4 regions of the Paenibacillus sp. CR_12 genome follow, and region 2 is predicted to be linked to each of the others. Evidence: riboswitches for the same ligand, from Rfam matches in the RefSeq annotation. Region 2 holds a riboswitch; each other region holds the start of a gene.
The links. Region 2 has a riboswitch for cyclic di-AMP ahead of RB297_RS30860 (C40 family peptidase). Riboswitches for the same ligand answer to the same signal wherever they lie in the genome.

Region 1 (4,212 bases), on a different contig from region 2:
AGCTCGCCATCGACCTCGATGGTCCCCTCGGTCGGCTCCTCCAGCGTCATCAGCATTCGGCCCATCGTCGTTTTGCCAGATCCGCTCGGTCCGATCACGGCCACCTTTTCTCCCGGCTTCATCTCCAGATCGATGCCCTTCAGCACCTGCAGGTCGCCATACGACTTGGTCACGCCCGCATATTTCACGATCGGCTGTGAGCCCGTAACGGGATTTCTTTCCCGCTGCGGCTTCTTCGCCTCTTCGGCCTGCTCATCGATTACAACGGCATTCAATAGACTCCCTCCTTATTTTCCACGCTGCAGATTCAAACGCTTCTCCAGCCTTTGCACCAGCAAAGACGCAATATAACTGATGATCAGGAACAGAATCCCGACCAGCGTGTACGGTTCGAAAGCGCGAAATGATTGCGACACGATATTTTTGGCCGTCAGCATCATCTCAACCAGCGTTATGGCGCATAGAATCGGCGTTTCCTTAAACATGACAATCAAATAATTGCCCAGCACCGGGATGATCGGCGGCACCGCTTGCGGCAGTATAATGCTCCGCCAGGTCTGGGATTTCGTGTAGTTCAGTGCGGTTGCGGCTTCCCACTGTCCTTTCGGCACCCCTTCAATGCCGGAACGGTACACCTCCGACAGATACGTGCTGTAATGCAGCCCCAGGCCGATGACCCCCGCATAGAAGGCCGGAATCGAAATGCCCGTCAGCAGCGGCAAGCTGTAATACAGGAAGAACACCTGTACCAGCAAGGGGGTATTGCGAATAAATTCTATGATTCCTTTGGTGATGAGCGACAAGGGCTTAAATGTACTCCGCGCGGCAAAGGCAAGCAGCAGTCCGATAATCAATGCCACCACAAAAGCACAGAGCGTGACCCATACCGTCATTTTTAATGCGCTCAGAAGCTGCGGCAGTATTTCAAACACATATTTCCAATCCCACATCCGCTACAGCCTCCCCGCGGTCAGTTTGCGCTCCAGCAGTCGAACCGCCATCGAGACGAGCGTGGCGATGACAAAATACATGAGGAGCAGCAGCACCAGAATCTCGGTGGTCCAAGAGATGTAATTGTTGCGGAGCACCATCGCCTGATACGTCAAATCCGCCATCGTGATGAAATAAACGAGCGAAGTGGATTTGATGAGTTCCACAAGTTGATTCCCGAACGGGGGAAGCATTCGCAGGGACGCTTGGGGTAGTATAACGTTCCACAGCCTCTGCCAAGGCTTCATGTTAAGCGCCACGGCAGCTTCCCACTGTCCTTTCGGAACGGCCAGCACCGCGCTGCGAACAATCTCGGAGCCGTATGCGCCGAAGTTAAGTCCGATCGCGAGGATCGCCGCCAGCATTTTCGGAAGCTCGATGCCGATGAACGGAAGGGCAAAATACAACCAGAAGAGCTGCACCAGCAAGGAGGTTCCCCGAAAGACTTCGACGTACACGGCGGTCGCCGTGCGGACGATCCACAGCTTCGACAGCCGGCACAACCCGGCTGCAAAGGACATCACGATAGCCAGGATGGCTGAAAAGAACGCGACGATAATCGTGATCTCTGCTCCTTTGAGCAGCGTCGGAAGAAAATCGATCCAAGAATTCGGCATGCTATTCCCCGCAGAGCGCAGCGGCCGTCATCTCACCCGGGAGCTCTTCTTCCGTGAACCCGAACTCTTGCAAAATTTCCAGCAGCTCGCCCGACTCCTTCATCTTTTCAAGCTCTGCATTATAAGCCTCCTGGAACTCGGTATCCGCTTGGCGGAAAGCCGTAGCCCCGTAACCGCGAACGCTTTCGCCGTCGATGACCGGCTGCTCGAAATCAGCCACGCGTTCGATGCTGTCGTCGCTGGCTGAATCCAGCATCGCCTGCAGGGACGGCCCCGTCATGGTAATCGCCTGCACCCGATCGGCCTGGAGGGCGCTGATCGCCGAAGCCTGGTCAGGGACCTGTACGATCCGGTCCGCAGGAATGCCCGATTTCTCCATGTAGCCGATTTCGACCGCGCCGGTCATGACGGCCACCTTGGCCTGCTCATTCTTGGCAATGTCCTCATAGCTTCCGAGATCCATCGGATTCCCTTGCTTTACCGCAAGGGCTTCCCCGATGCTGTACTCCGGATTCGCGAACAGGACGGCAGAGCAGCGGTCCGGATTAATGAACATGCCTGCCGTGATCAGATCAAACCGATCGGCCTGCAATCCGGCGACCAGCGAACCGAATTCCGTTAACTCCCCTCTCATCTCCTTGATGCCAAGACGCTCCAGAATAACGCGGGCAATCTCAACCGCCTCGCCCGTGAGCTCCCCATTGGCTTCTTTGTAGGCATACGGCTTCTCGTTCGCAAACCCTACGGTGATATATCCCTGCTCAATGGCTCGATCCAGCGTACTTCCTTTGTCGCCGCAAGCCGCGAGCAATACCACCATCATCACGGACAACACCAGCACAACCACTTTCTTCAAAACCTTCCACAACCTTTCGTAATAACTTTTCACTTTCTTAAAAAAACGGCATGACGAAATTATCCGTGTTAGCACATGTGTTAACTTGGATATATAGACGTTCAGATACCCTTGCATGGGACGAGGCTTCAGGGAAGATGATTCATCCGCTTCCTTGCGCGCTTTGACCCAATGCCGTCTGATCGATTCATTTCATTCCACATTTGCAGACGTTGCCCCTCCTCTGTAATTGAATGCAAAAAGACCACCAAACAGGGGATCTAGACATAGCTCCGCCAGCAGGGGGTCAAAAAATAGAGAAAAGGCCCCTATAGAGAATAAAGGGCCTTTTGTATGAACATCCATTATGTATGCAAGACCCATCCACTGCTGACGAGGTTAGCTGACGGACTCGGGTAAGATGGTACCCTACACTCGTGAATTCCAAGTGACTCGCCCCTGGTGAAACTGGTTCCCCCGCTTTCCGGAATATGTATGCCGGAAACTAAGCGTGTGTTCATGATAAAGGGAAGCTCAGGAAAAGTCAAACCCCTTTAACCGCTTTTTCTGGAAATTCAGAAGTAAAAAACACCGTTTTTGCAACGAAAATATCGGGCCTTTCGAACACCTTATTTAAGGCTGTCCATACACCGGATTGGTCATGGAATCCATGCTCCATTTTCCGCTATATAGCAGGCATTTGACGGGTCTTGCGGAAATCGTTCATGCCATATATGTTTTATGCCATGAATGAGCCCCGGATCAGGAAGTCTGCCCGTATGAAATACGGGACCGAAAAAAAATTTTGAAACACTCCATAATAAGTCTGATAACAACGCCTGGAATGACTTGAAAAAAAGCCCCGATGCTTAGCATCAGGGCTTTTCTCATCATACCGCGGTATAGCCGCCATCCACCAGCAGGCTCGTGCCCGTAATGAAGGAGGCATCTTCACTGGCGAGGAACAACACGGCTTTGGCCACTTTTTCCGGCTGTCCCAAACGGCCCATCGGATGAAGGCCGACCAGGTGCTGCGTGATCGCTTCCGTTCTTCCCTTGATCAGCGGCGTATCGATATATCCCGGACACACGGCATTGATTCGGATTCCTTTGGAGGCATAGTCTGCGCTGAGCGACTGGGTTAACAGCTTGACGCCTCCCTTAGCCGAAGCATAGGCGGTTACCCCTGCTTTTCCGACATGGCTATGGATCGAGCCGCAGTTTACGATTGCCCCTCCGGTTCCTTGGGACAGCATTTGCTGAATAACATATTTATCGCACAGGAAGACCCCTGTCAGATTAATATCAATCGTTCTCTGCCAGTTATCCATCGTTAACTGATCGGCAGGAGCATCATGGGCTATGCCTGCATTGGCAAACAATACATCGACATGGCCAAAATGCTGCACCGTCTGATTCACCATATTCGCGACTTCCTGCTCTTGGGTTACATCCGTTTTGACGAACAGCGCTTCAAAGCCGGCTCCTCTCAATTCGTCGGAAACCGCTTGGCCCTGGTCGGAATAATCCGCGATAACGACCTTGGCCCCCTCTTTTGCAAAAAGTCTGACTGCCGCTTCGCCAATCCCGCTGGCGCCCCCCGTCACGATGACAACCTTGGAATCAAATTTCATGCGTTGATCACTCCTATGTTGTAAATTCATCAACCGGCTATCCATTCATGTAGAATGGGCAAATACCGACCATGATATTCCAATACCCCGTTTCCTAATGAATGACCAGCAACTATCGAAAAAGAATGTTCGCTAA
Region 2 (4,212 bases):
CCTCCCCTGCCCCGCTGAAGATGGAGTCCTGGAAATACAGCTCACACGAGAACTACGCGCTGAATGTTTACACGAGAGGCAAGCTGGTGCTGCAAGGCATTGAACGGCAGGTCGGTCCACAGATGATGGGGAAAATCATGCATACCTATGCCCAGAAATACCGTTTCAAGCACCCAACCACGTCTGATTTTCAGAAAGTCGTCGAGCAAGTAAGCAAAACCTCCTGGCAATCGTATTTTGACCAATATGTATATGGAAGCCAAATGGCCGACGTCGCCATCGATGTGATCAAAACCAAAAATAAAGGCACGTCAGACCATCCGCGGTATGAATCCACGGTCAAGATTACGAGCAAGGACGGAGATATAACCGATGTGCCTATCGTGTTCGCCTTTGAAGACGGCAAAACGGTGGAGCGAACCTGGAGCGGCAAGGACGGAAAAGTTACGTACACCCTGGAGTACAGCACCCCGCTCGCCTGGGCCATGGTTGATCCGAAATACTCCATCGTTCTGGAGAATAGACACATCAATAACTATATGAAGGCAGGAATGGATCCGAAGGTGGTCACACGCTGGAATCTCAGTATTACCAAGCTTGTGGAGACGTTGTTCGGCAGCCTGTCATGGTGAGGGGGGAGCACATGAAAAGTTATGCAGGCCAAGGGTGGATCAGTGTTAAAGACCAATTATACGTCTCCATTCTGCTGTTCTTGTACCGCATGCTGTGGGGATATTGCCTGTACCGGCTTGTAAAATCGGCAGTCGTCCCCCTGCTGATGCGGTATCCGGATTCTGCCCCTAACGAGCTTAGCCGCCTGTTATTCTTCTACGAGGGCGAGATGAGTCTATCGTTAAGCGGCACGGTCCATACCTATGGTTGGCTTCTGGCCGCTCTGCTCCTGATCCGGATGGTATGTACCCCGCTCATTCGGGCAGGCATCTTCTATAACCTCCACCAGGAGGCCAAGGGCGAGCGCGGATTATTCTTCTTCACCGGCATGCAGAAGCTATGGAAGCCCGTTACGGTATTTTATCTGATCGAACTTGTTCTTACCTTTGTGCCCGGATACTGGATTCTGCCCAAAATCCTTCCGATTCTGCTGAACGGGATCCATGAGCCGGTTCTGCTGCTTCATGCGCTGCCTCATGCAGCCGGATGGTTTCTGTACGCCTATCTGATTCGCCTGTTATTGCTCTATATGCAATTCGGCCGTACGGACAATTCCGGCATGATCAGCTCCGTTCTTGCGCTCTTCCGCCGACTGGGCACGGCTGTGCTGTTATCCCTTACCGTTGGCGGATCGGCCTGCGTCATTCTTTTGCTCCTAAGCTCGGCATCGCTCTTCTGGGCGGGATTGATTGGCTTGATTATTCAGCAAGCCTCTTATTTTCTGAATGGACTCTTCCAAATTTGGGTAATTTCCGCCCAATACCATTTGTGGCGGGATTCTTCCTCGCAGCATGCCTAATCGTTACATTTCGTTACCATCATATGATAAACAAGCTCGTAAATATGCTGTAATCGGAAGCGACACATTTCTCTCTCGGACTTGATTTTACAAAGAATAGAAGCTCATTTTTCCTCAATATTACATTTTCCGATGGCCAAATTACAAAAAAACCTGATCCCGCATGATGGGGACAGGTTTTTTTGTATAAAAATGAGCTTTCCTCATTTGCCAAATTGTTAATACTCTGCTAAAATAACGAATATGTTAGTAACAACTTTGTCATCTTTACTGTAACTTTTTGCTGGAACTATGTAATTTCGTTAAGCATGTTGGAACGTCAGACGTCAATGAATGGGTTCATCAACATTTTAAGGAGCCGAATTCCCATGATTGGGAAGCGGGGGATCCGTTTTGGGTGAATTGATCTCGCAAGAGAGGGATCATAGGGGACCTTCAACCGAACCCTTAAGCTAACCTCGCAGGCAATGGAAGGAGCTTTTTGTTTTGAAAAAGAAGTTAACGGCCATTTCTCTAGGCCTGGCCCTCGCACTCACATTAGGGACCGGAAGCGCTTTCGCCGATTCCAAATTAAATACTGCAATCAAACCAGCCATTGGTGTCTCTTATAAAACAGGTGGAACCACAACGAATGGTTTTGACTGCTCCGGATTCACCAGCTATATCTACAAGAAACTTGGTCTAAGCCTGCCGCGCACGTCTGGAGCTCAATACAAAGTCGGTACGGCCGTAGCCAAGAGCAAGCTGAAAGCTGGCGATCTCGTGTTCTTCAACACATCCGGCAGAGGTGTATCTCATGTGGGTATTTATGTTGGGGGCGGCAAATTCGCTCATTCCTCATCCTCGCGCGGTGTCATCATTAGTCCGCTGAGCCAGAGCTATTACGCCAATCGATACGTAGGTGCTAAGCGAGTCATGAGTCAGTCTACGTACAAGTCTGTAGCTGTGAACTACAATTAATTATTGGAACTTCATTGATTTATCCTTTACAAGAAGCCCTGGGCGTATGAGATTGTGCCGATCTCATCCAGCGGCTTTTTCTTTTGTCTGCTCTGTGTATACCTTTATAACGTTTGGGACAACGAAAAAGTTCCCACTTTTCGAGAAAAAAAGAAAATTATTATGCAAATTCTCTTCGCTTCCTCAAGTCATTGCATCTTCTACCCTTTATATACCCTCCTCTCCCTTCATTAAACACCCTAATGGAAAAATATTGATTTTATTTTCTGAGGACTACTACGAGCAGCGATACGTAGATGCCGAACGCATCATGAGCAATGATCAGTATGAAAAGTCGACCGGAGAATCCTCCTAAGCTTCGATGTCTTATCCTCGTCCTGCCCATACATATCCGTTTGCCCGTCAAAGGAGACCTACTTCTCTTGGACGGGCTTTTTGAATGCGGCTAGAATGTTTGAGAAATGGGGTATAATTTAATTTGTAATTATGACAGGGGGACTTTGCCAATGGATGCAGCACCGATTTCATTTCATACGGTGGTCATGCGTGAAGAGCACGCGAAAGAAATATGCGCCTGGACCTATCCTCCTCCCTATAACATTTACGGTTTTCTTCCCTGGGAGCAGATGAAGGGGCTTGAGATCGAGTTTGGGGATCCGGACATCCGCCGGGAACAGTACATTTCGATTTTGGATGAACGGAAGACGCTATGGGGATTTGCCCAGCTGTTTCCGATGCATGAGGTTACGCGGATCGGGCTGGGCATGCGGCCTGATTGGTGCGGGCGGGGAATGGGTAAACGGTTTATGCAGACGATTGTCCGGGAAGCGAGGCGGAGGCGGCCTGCCGATGAGATCGACCTGGAGGTAATGACCTGGAATGAGCGCGCGATCCGTGCATACGAAAAGGCGGGCTTTCATATCACCGATACGTACGAGCGCCTTACACCGACGGGAAACGCCCTTTTCCACTGCATGGTGTATGAGCCTCCGGCAAATGAGGAATAGTAATCTTTGTCTATATGAAAAAGCACAATTTTGTGTACTTTTTATGAAGGCGCGCGGTATAGTTGCTTTTTTTGTCACAACTGGCTATGCTGTCTATGGATGTTGGTTTATAATGGAGACAAGTGCAAAAGTGCAGTATACATAGAAGGGACGATATGACGATGCAAAAATGGATCATGAGCGGATTGTTCTTCGTCGCATGTGCGTTGGCTATTGCGCTGATGTTTACGCTCCCAGGCAAGGAACAGGTAGCTCAGGAAGAGAAGCCGACTATGCCGGAAGTGACTCTGGATGCTGCCGCAGCCGAAGCCACACTGAAAGCAAGCTGCATCAGCTGTCATGGTGACCAACTTCAAGGCGGCGCTGGACCGGCTTTGAATCAAGTAGGCGGACACATGGATGCGGACGCGATCTTCAACGTTGTAACCAAAGGCCGTAAGGGTATGCCTTCCTTTAAGGATCAACTTAAGCCTGACGAAATCGCAAACATCGCGCTGTACCTTGCTGAGAAAAAATAAATCAGCTTATACGCAAAACACGCTTGAACCTGGAGAACCTCCTGGCGCAAGCGTGTTTTTACATATTGGGGAGCTATGACCGGATGGATCCGTCTCCCGTCTATTGTCCTGATTTGCCGTCCTTGGAACGGCTTTTCTCGTAGGCCTCGTTAAACTGCTGCGCTTCCTTAATATCCACAGCCGTAATGCCGCCGTCGTCCCAGGAAGTGAGACGCAGCGTAACGACTTTATAATCTATGGTGATATAGGGGTGATG
Region 3 (4,212 bases), on a different contig from region 2:
TTCCTGCATGCCGTCATGATTTTTGCATATGAGTTAGATAGAGTGCATTTTGGTTTACCTTGCAAAGGGGGCGCGCGCATGGACGGAACCGAGCTGTACCGTAAAGTGATCCTGACGGTGTCCGGCAATAAACTCGTGAAATGGCTGTCTATCAAGTACGGTCGGAAATTGGCTGGCCGATTCATTGCCGGCGATACCTTGGATGAGGCGCTGGACGAAATCGAGAGGCTGAACGCGAAAGGCATTCTCGTTACGCTGGATCATTTAGGGGAGGGCATTACGACGCTGGATGAAGCGGCCGGGTACCGGGAGGAATATTTGAAGCTGGTGGAAGGGATTGCGAGGCGCGAAGTGCAATCGAACGTATCCTTGAAACCGACGCAAATGGGCATGGCCCTGAACCCCGAGAAGGCTTACGAAAACATCAGGTCGGTGGTAAGAAAGGCTAAAGAGCACAGCAACTTCGTTCGCCTGGACATGGAGGATTCGCCGTATACCCAGGCAACCATCGATATGACGCTCCGCCTTCATAAGGAGGGGCTGACCAATGTGGGGACCGTGATGCAGGCCTACTTGTTCCGTACGGAGGAGGACGTGAAGAATCTGTTAAGGGCCGGCGTTAATCTGCGGCTGGTAAAGGGCGCGTACAAAGAGCCGGGAACCATCGCCTTTCAGCAGAAGCGGGAGGTCATTGACAACTACAAGAAATTGGTCAAAATGCATTTCGACCAAGGAGCCTACGTCGCGATTGCCTCGCATGATGACAACATCATCGACTGGGTGAAGGTATTTGCCGAGCAGAGCCGCATAGACAAACAGGACTATGAATTTCAGATGCTGTATGGACTGCGGATGAACGATCAAGCAGCGCTTGCGCAGGACGGCTACCGTATCCGGTGTTATTTGCCCTATGGAACGATGTGGTACCCGTATTTCACCCGGAGGTTGGCAGAGAAGCCGGCCAACCTGATGATGGTGCTCAAAAATATGTTCAAGTGAGCGGGATCCGATTGCAGAACCCCGTCAAAATGCCTGGTGAAATAAGTGGCTTTTTGACGGGGTTCTTCATGGTTTCAAAAAACATCAGGCTGCTTAGAAGTGCCCAATCCAAAGGAAACGGGGACAGTGGCTCTCTGTAGCTGCTGCCCCTAGAAATGATAATACGCCTCCGAGCAATTCATAAGGAAGGAGCGCTCCAGCGGCAGTCCGCCTAACCGCTCTCGGGTGATGTGCCGATGCAGGTTGATCTCCAGATCGGCGAGGGCCGATACAGCAAGTTGCATCCGTGCGGGTCCCCACTGCTGCTGCTTTCGGGCATAGCGAATGGCCTCAGTCACGGACATGCCTCTCAGCCTTGAGAAGACGGATGCCCAGCGGACCAGGTCCGAAAATTCTCTCGTGCTTGGCAGGGCATATTCGACATATCCTGCCGCGTCTTTGCAGCTGACTTTGAACAAGCCGCAGTTCCAGCCATGATCGCTCCATGGGATAAAGCGTTCGGCCGAGCCTCGGTCGAAACGAAATATCTCCATATGGCCGATAGTCTCTTCACCTAATGCAGGCACTGCGGTTTCGATGACGGGTGTAAGCGCTGCCTCGATGAGTTTCGTCATGATTTGATCTACGCTCCTTTATAAGAATGTTATATGCACGGCAAATAGGCCTGGTGAGCAGAGAAACCCCGCTCTCCAGGCCTATTTATGGTTAGAGCCCCAATTCAGCGGCCGCTATGCCAAAGCTTGGATGGTATTCTCTCTCAACAACGCGCCTACGAGGTTAGCTGACGGATTCGGACTGAGAGCACCCTACCGCTGGGCCCTTCGATCCTAGGCGCAGCGGATTCACCCCATTCACCAATCGAAGACTGGTGACTTTGGTTCCCCCGTCTCCCGGTCTGTCGGGAGCTCGGCGTATCACGTGTTTCGGATAGATGGATGAATCATACGCCGGAGGAAACGAAAAGTAAATGACCGTATGGGACGAATAGATTCCGAAATGTGATGAAAACGGTAAAAGAAAACGCGTACAATCGGCCGTGTCATCTATTATCGTGGCAAAATCTCGGTATCTCGTTGGATTGCGATAAATAAGAGAAAACAAGAGAAATACATAGTATAGAGCAGTATTCGGAAGATAAAGACGAAATACTGCTTGGTTCCTGTTCGACATAACGCTAGATGTGTTTTTGCTCACATTTACATCCTGCGGGGCCGGACGTATGATACGAACTATGAATTGACGGTCATCAACGACCAAGGCATACGGGCAGCCGTTTCATGAAGGTCTAAAGGCAGTGTGAGAGCTGCCCCTAAGCCTTTATGGATCGATGGCGAAGGCACCATGGGCCTTGCTGAGATTTGAAGGTAGAGGCGACTCTCACCGCGTGAACCTCCTGTTGCTGTGCTGTTATGCCCAGTCTGGATGACAAGTCAATGGCTAATAGAATAACATGCTACTCGTTATTAATTTTCGCTGAGTCCTTGAATGGAAAAGGTACGGGGGAACCAGTCGGGAGATGAACCTGATCTCTCTGGGGTGAATCCTGTAGACAAGATAACGGTCTATGGGTAGGGCGACTCTCACGCCCGAATCCGTCAGCTAACCTCGTAAGCGTATCGAGAGAGGCAACGATTGTCGTGGACTTGGGCCACGGTGTATTTCACCGTGTCCTGTAAGAAGCCTGCGGGAAGAGTTCTTCTCTTTCCGCAGGCTTCTTTGTTGTTGCCTTCTCTTTCTGACCTTAGTAGGAGAAACGAAGATGGAGAAACCACAGGAATTCATCCTGGTATCCGCGCCGAACAAGGCCGGGGAGGAATTCGTCCGCCAGCTGATTCACAAACGTGTTCCGTTTGCGGCTATAGCCAACAACCGGGCTGAGCAGCAGAGGCTGCGAGAACTGGGCTGCAAACCCATCATTTTGATTGATACAAGAGACGAGCAGACCTGGATCATTCCCGAGTTTCCCGTCAGCAAGGTGTTTCTGTTCGAAAGCAGCTTGAATCTGTGCTGCCGCTACTTGCGGATCTGCCGGACATGGACCTCGGAGTCGATTTACGTGATCACCCATTCCGGCAATCCGCGCTTGATATACAAAGGGCTGGGTGCCGATGTGGTGCTTCATACGAATCATCATCAGGTGTCCTTTCTGATGGCATCCGTTATGAGCTAAGCGTTTGGACTGACGCCACAAGAGTTAGGGGAGGTTACATTCATGCAGGATTTAGTTATGGTGCTCATTTTGGGAGGAACCTACGGACTGCTCATGCTGTTTATGTCCTGGTGCGGGCGCGTGGTTTCGGAACCGGAGGCTGATCAGCCGTGATGATCATGTTGATATTCACGATTTTTATTTTTCTCTATTTGATTTATGCGCTGATTCACCCTGAAAAATTCTAGGGAAACGGCTGAAGGAGGAAGGCATCGTCATGGGCATTTTACAAATTGCCATCGTTATACTCGTTCTAGTGCTGCTGGTCAAGCCGCTGGGAACTTATCTATATCAGGTGTTTCGTTATGAAAGCAATGGAACGGACAGATGGTTCTCCTGGGCGGAGAAACCGATCTTTGCTCTGATCGGCTTGAAAGAACGCAAGGGGATGACATGGAAAGGATATGCCGTCAGCTTTGTGTTAACGAATATCGTGCTGGTTGCGGCGGGCTACTTGATTCTGCGGCTGCAGAAGGTGCTGCCGCTGAACCCGAACGGCATCGGCCATATGGAACCGATCTTGTCGTTCAATACGATGATCAGCTTCATGACCAATACGAATCTTCAGCATTACAGCGGGGAGTCGGGATTGTCTTATCTGGCCCAGATGGCCGTCATTACGATGATGATGTTTACGTCCGCGGCGACCGGGCTGTGCGTGGCGATTGCTTTTATCCGGGCGGTGACCAGCAAGGGCACGACCGTCGGCAACTTTTTTGAGGACTTCGTTAAGGCGCATACCCGGGTATTCATTCCGGCTGCTTTCATCATTGCGATGGTGCTGGTGGCGCTGCAGGTGCCGCAGACCCTGAAGCCTACGCTCAGCGTCACGACGCTGGAAGGAAGCGAGCAGCAAATAGCGGTGGGTCCGGTGGCTGCGCTCGAATCGATCAAGCATCTGGGCACCAATGGGGGCGGTTTTATGGGGGCCAACTCGGCGCATCCGTTCGAGAACCCGTCCCCGCTGACCAATGTGATCGAGATTCTGTCCATGTGGAGTCTCG
Region 4 (4,212 bases), on a different contig from region 2:
GCTCGGTATCGGGAGCCACAACCAGCGGATTGCTGCAATAGACGAAGAGCGACTTAATCGGCTGTTCGGTCATGGCAAGCGCTTCGCCGATCCGGTTCATGTTAATGGTGCGCGCTTCGGGATTCGGCCGGAGATCGGGACGCTCAAGCGCGTCGCTATCCATGCTGTTGTAACCGCCGTTCGACTTGGCGGCCCCTCCGCCCCGCTTCAGCCATTGTCCGGTCAAAGCGGGAAGCGCGGCAATGCTGCGCACCGTCAAGCCGCCGTTGTCGTGATGCTGAAGACCGTTGCCGATATGGATGTAGGAGGTATCGGCCCGGCCGTAGAGCTCGGCCAATTTCTCGATATCCTCGATCGAGATGCCGGTAATGGAAGAAACGTGCTCCGGCGTGTATTCTTTGGCGTGCTCGCGCAAGGCTTCATGACCAATCGTATACTTGCGGAGGAATTCCTCATTTACCATGCCGTCACGGAACATGATGTGCATGAGGCCGACGGCCAGCGCCGCATCCGTGCCTGGATACAGCGGAATGAACCAGTCCGCCCATTGCCCCGTCTGGTTCTTGTGGACATCGATCACAACGACCTTGGCACCGGCTTTGCGCGCTTTCTCTGCAATCACCATCTGGTGCATATTGGTGCTGACGATGTTGCCGCCCCAGACGAGGATGACGTCGGCTCGTACGGTGTCCTCCGGAACGGTTCCCCCATTAAACCCCATCACGGATTTCCAGCCCTCATTGCCCGCGGAATTGCAGATCGACTGCTTCAGGCGGCTGGCACCCAGCCTGTTGAAGAACCTGCGGTCCATGCCGTCGACGCTCAATATCCCCATATTGCCGTAGAAGCTGTAGGGCAGGATGCTCTCGGAGCCGTGTTCCTCGATCAAGCCCTTATAGCGTCCGGCTATCTCCTGAATGGCTTCGTCCCAGCTGATCCGCTCGAAGGCGCCCTCTCCCTTGGGACCTACTCTTCGCAGCGGATAGAGCACGCGTTCCGGATGGTACACCCGGTGTGCCATATTACGGACTTTATTGCAGATGGCTCCCTGCGTAATCGGATGCTCCGGATTACCGGTCACCTTGACGATTTTTCCGTTCTCTTTATGCAGCAGCAGGCCGCATGTATCGGGACAATCCAACGGACATACCGCCGGAAATACGCCGTTTTCCTGATGAATCATCGCTTGAGTCATTTCGTGCTTCCCCCTTTTGCTCGGCTGCATCATATCCCATTATCTTAAAAGAAAATCGGGGTTCCAGTAAAGTCATACATTTTTTTCTAATCAGGTGATTCACTTTTCTTCCCCCCGGGTATATTCCTATCAAGAGCAAAGAAGAGGAACCCAGACCCTTTCTCTTCCTTGCCGAATCATGGACCACTCCCAAAAAAATTCGCCATGCCAGTGTCTCCTCCCCCGAGACCGGCATGGCGAATTTGTTTATATGGCATCCTCCCAGTGACCGATGTTCCCCGCGACTAACCTTCCATATTATAGAAACTCGTGATTTTCGCAGAAAACATGCAAAATAAAAAGCCTGTCAAAGCCACGTCATTATGTAAGCGCTTATCTGTCATTTTTTATAAATAATTTTGTTCGAATGCTCGTTGGAGGATGTTTTACAAACGATTGGAGCAGGCGTAATATACTATTCAGCTTCGAAAACATTCTTCATATTCACATGACATTCGCTTAATTTCCTTGATGGAAAGCGGGGGAACCAACCGTATGGAAGGATACCTATAGGATCCTTCAACCATACTAAGGGGTGAATCCTGATTCCATCGCGTACGTACGCCGCGATGGAATCAGGTAGGGCGACTCTCACCGCCCGAATCCGACAGCTAACCTCGTCAGCGTTGATCGGGAGGGTTGTGAACTTGTGATCAAACACAGGGTTCTACCCTGTGTTTTTTGTTTGCCAAAAATCAGCATAGGAAGGGTGACCGCTCCTATGTCCAGCATATAAAAAACACCGATAGAAGTCCGTTCAGGGAGCTTCTACCATGAACTTAATCTTAAGCGGCGGTGAAAAACAACCATGTTATCCTCAATCAAGCGCTTCCTCATCGGAAGACCGCTTAAATCGACGGAATTAGGCGAACAAAAGCTGAATAAAACCAAGGCGCTGGCCATCCTGTCATCCGATGCGCTATCGTCCGTGGCCTATGGCCCGGAACAAATCCTCATTGTGTTGATGACCGTCGGGGCAGCTGCCTATTGGTATTCCATACCGATTGCCGTCGGCGTCCTGGTCTTGTTGCTGGCACTTATCCTGTCGTACAGACAAATTATTTTCTCCTATCCGCACGGCGGCGGCGCATATGTCGTGTCCAAACGGAATTTGGGCATGTACCCGGGGCTGGTTGCCGGCGGTTCCTTGCTCGTGGACTATATCCTGACGGTTGCGGTCAGCGTGTCGGCCGGGACGGATGCGATCACGTCGGCTTTTCCGGAATTGCATGCCTATAATCTGCCGATTTCCATCGTGTTCGTTCTATGCTTGACCGTATTGAATTTAAGAGGGGTTACGGAGTCGGCCTCCATACTGGCTTATCCGGTTTACCTGTTCGTGCTTGCGTTATTCATCCTGATCGGGGTAGGGATATTCAACATTGCCACAGGCCATGCGTCTCCGGAGCTTCATACGCCGATCGGCACGCCCGTAGCCGGGCTGAGCTTGTTTCTGCTCCTGCGCGCATTTGCCTCGGGCAGCTCCGCCCTGACCGGCGTGGAGGCGATTTCCAATGCCATTCCGAATTTCAAAGACCCGGCCCCGAATAACGCGGCCAAAACTCTGGTGGCGATGGGGTCGCTGCTGGCCCTGTTATTTTCGGGCATCGTTTTCCTGGCTTATTACTATGGGGTCAGTCCCAGCGAACAAGTCACGGTCGTTTCCCAAATTGCCGAGCACACCTTCGGGCGAAATGCGCTTTATTACTTCATACAAGGGACAACGGCCTTAATTCTGATCCTTGCCGCCAACACGGGGTATTCCGCTTTTCCCCTGCTTGCCGTCAATCTGGCGAAGGATAAGTTCATTCCTAGAATGTTCACCGTCCGCGGCGACCGTCTGGGATACTCGAACGGAATCATTATTCTTGGATTTTTCTCCATTCTGCTGCTGCTGGCTTTTGAAGGCAAAACCGAGCATCTGATTCCGCTCTATGCCGTCGGCGTGTTTATCCCGTTTACCCTCTCCCAGACGGGGATGATGGTGAAATGGATTCGCGAAAAGCCCGAAGGCTGGATCGTCAAACTGATCATTAACACCACCGGCGCATGCATCAGCTTTATCGTGACCATGATCTTCTTCTTTACGAAATTCGCCCAGGTGTGGACCGTGCTGATATTCCTGCCGCTGATCATCTGGATTTTCACCCGGATCCGCAAGCATTACGAGGCGGTAGCGGACCAGCTCCGGATTACGACCTGCGAGCCGGTTAAGCCGATTGAGGGGAATGTCATCATCCTGCCTGTGGCAGGAATCACGCATGTGGTGGAGAACTCGCTGAATTACGCCAAATCGCTGGGAGCGGGCCAAATCATCGCGGTGTACGTGCCGTTCGAGCGGGAGGAGGAAGTCGCCTTCCAGGAAAAATGGAAAAAGTGGCAGCCGGACATCCGGCTGGTAACGCTGCACTCGCCTTATCGGAGCATCATTCAGCCGCTGACGAAATTCATCGATACCGTGCAGCGCAAGGCCAGCGAATCCGACTATCAGGTTACCGTCGTCATTCCGCAGTTCATCCCAAAGAAGGGCTGGCATAATTTCCTGCACAATCAATCCAGCCTGCTCATCCGGGCACATCTCCTGTATCGGAGAGACGTGATCATCACGACGGTTCCCTACCATTTAAAAAAATAGCGGGCTTGTTCCCTGCTTGATTCATTACTGGGGACAGCCTCGCCCATCACGACAAAAAGCTGCGATCAACCGCTGCCTTTCATCAAGGACGGTTGAACGCAGCTTTTTCTTTAAGCCAGACGCTCGCCAGGCTTCCGGCATTAGGAAACATTCTGCGCCGAATGAACCTGTTGAGGAGCGCCGGCCGATGGCACATGCGTCTGCTCGCCGCGCGGAGCGGCTGCGGCCTGTTTCTCCTGCTTTAAATAAACGGTTCCGTATGTCGCTCCCACAAATAACGCGCCGCCAACGAAATTGCCCAGCCATACCGGAATGAAGTTCATCAGATACTCGCCCCAGCTGT

Region 1: another riboswitch for cyclic di-AMP. It lies ahead of ehuB (ectoine/hydroxyectoine ABC transporter substrate-binding protein EhuB); the one in region 2 lies ahead of RB297_RS30860 (C40 family peptidase).
Region 3: another riboswitch for cyclic di-AMP. It lies ahead of RB297_RS20265 (hypothetical protein); the one in region 2 lies ahead of RB297_RS30860 (C40 family peptidase).
Region 4: another riboswitch for cyclic di-AMP. It lies ahead of RB297_RS22590 (APC family permease); the one in region 2 lies ahead of RB297_RS30860 (C40 family peptidase).

Annotation. Positions count from the first base shown of each region.
Region 1 is NZ_JAVFHO010000009.1:163,227-167,438, forward strand. It holds gene ehuA (ectoine/hydroxyectoine ABC transporter ATP-binding protein EhuA) at 1-275, opposite strand, end outside; gene ehuD (ectoine/hydroxyectoine ABC transporter permease subunit EhuD) at 288-950, opposite strand; gene ehuC (ectoine/hydroxyectoine ABC transporter permease subunit EhuC) at 954-1,607, opposite strand; gene ehuB (ectoine/hydroxyectoine ABC transporter substrate-binding protein EhuB) at 1,609-2,463, opposite strand; cyclic di-AMP (ydaO/yuaA leader) riboswitch at 2,818-2,964, opposite strand; gene RB297_RS26535 (SDR family NAD(P)-dependent oxidoreductase) at 3,333-4,076, opposite strand.
Region 2 is NZ_JAVFHO010000016.1:15,277-19,488, reverse strand. It holds gene RB297_RS30870 (M1 family metallopeptidase) at 1-632, shown strand, start outside; gene RB297_RS30865 (hypothetical protein) at 644-1,471, shown strand; cyclic di-AMP (ydaO/yuaA leader) riboswitch at 1,818-1,953, shown strand; gene RB297_RS30860 (C40 family peptidase) at 1,958-2,431, shown strand; gene RB297_RS30855 (GNAT family N-acetyltransferase) at 2,938-3,438, shown strand; gene RB297_RS30850 (c-type cytochrome) at 3,600-3,956, shown strand; gene RB297_RS30845 (4a-hydroxytetrahydrobiopterin dehydratase) at 4,057-4,212, opposite strand, start outside.
Region 3 is NZ_JAVFHO010000005.1:326,858-331,069, reverse strand. It holds gene RB297_RS20275 (proline dehydrogenase family protein) at 79-999, shown strand; gene RB297_RS20270 (hypothetical protein) at 1,149-1,613, opposite strand; cyclic di-AMP (ydaO/yuaA leader) riboswitch at 1,749-1,921, opposite strand; cyclic di-AMP (ydaO/yuaA leader) riboswitch at 2,461-2,629, shown strand; gene RB297_RS20265 (hypothetical protein) at 2,759-3,169, shown strand; gene RB297_RS20260 (potassium-transporting ATPase subunit F) at 3,322-3,396, shown strand; gene kdpA (potassium-transporting ATPase subunit KdpA) at 3,426-4,212, shown strand, end outside.
Region 4 is NZ_JAVFHO010000006.1:212,198-216,409, forward strand. It holds gene RB297_RS22585 (molybdopterin-containing oxidoreductase family protein) at 1-1,195, opposite strand, end outside; cyclic di-AMP (ydaO/yuaA leader) riboswitch at 1,681-1,876, shown strand; gene RB297_RS22590 (APC family permease) at 2,043-3,869, shown strand; gene RB297_RS22595 (formate/nitrite transporter family protein) at 4,010-4,212, opposite strand, start outside.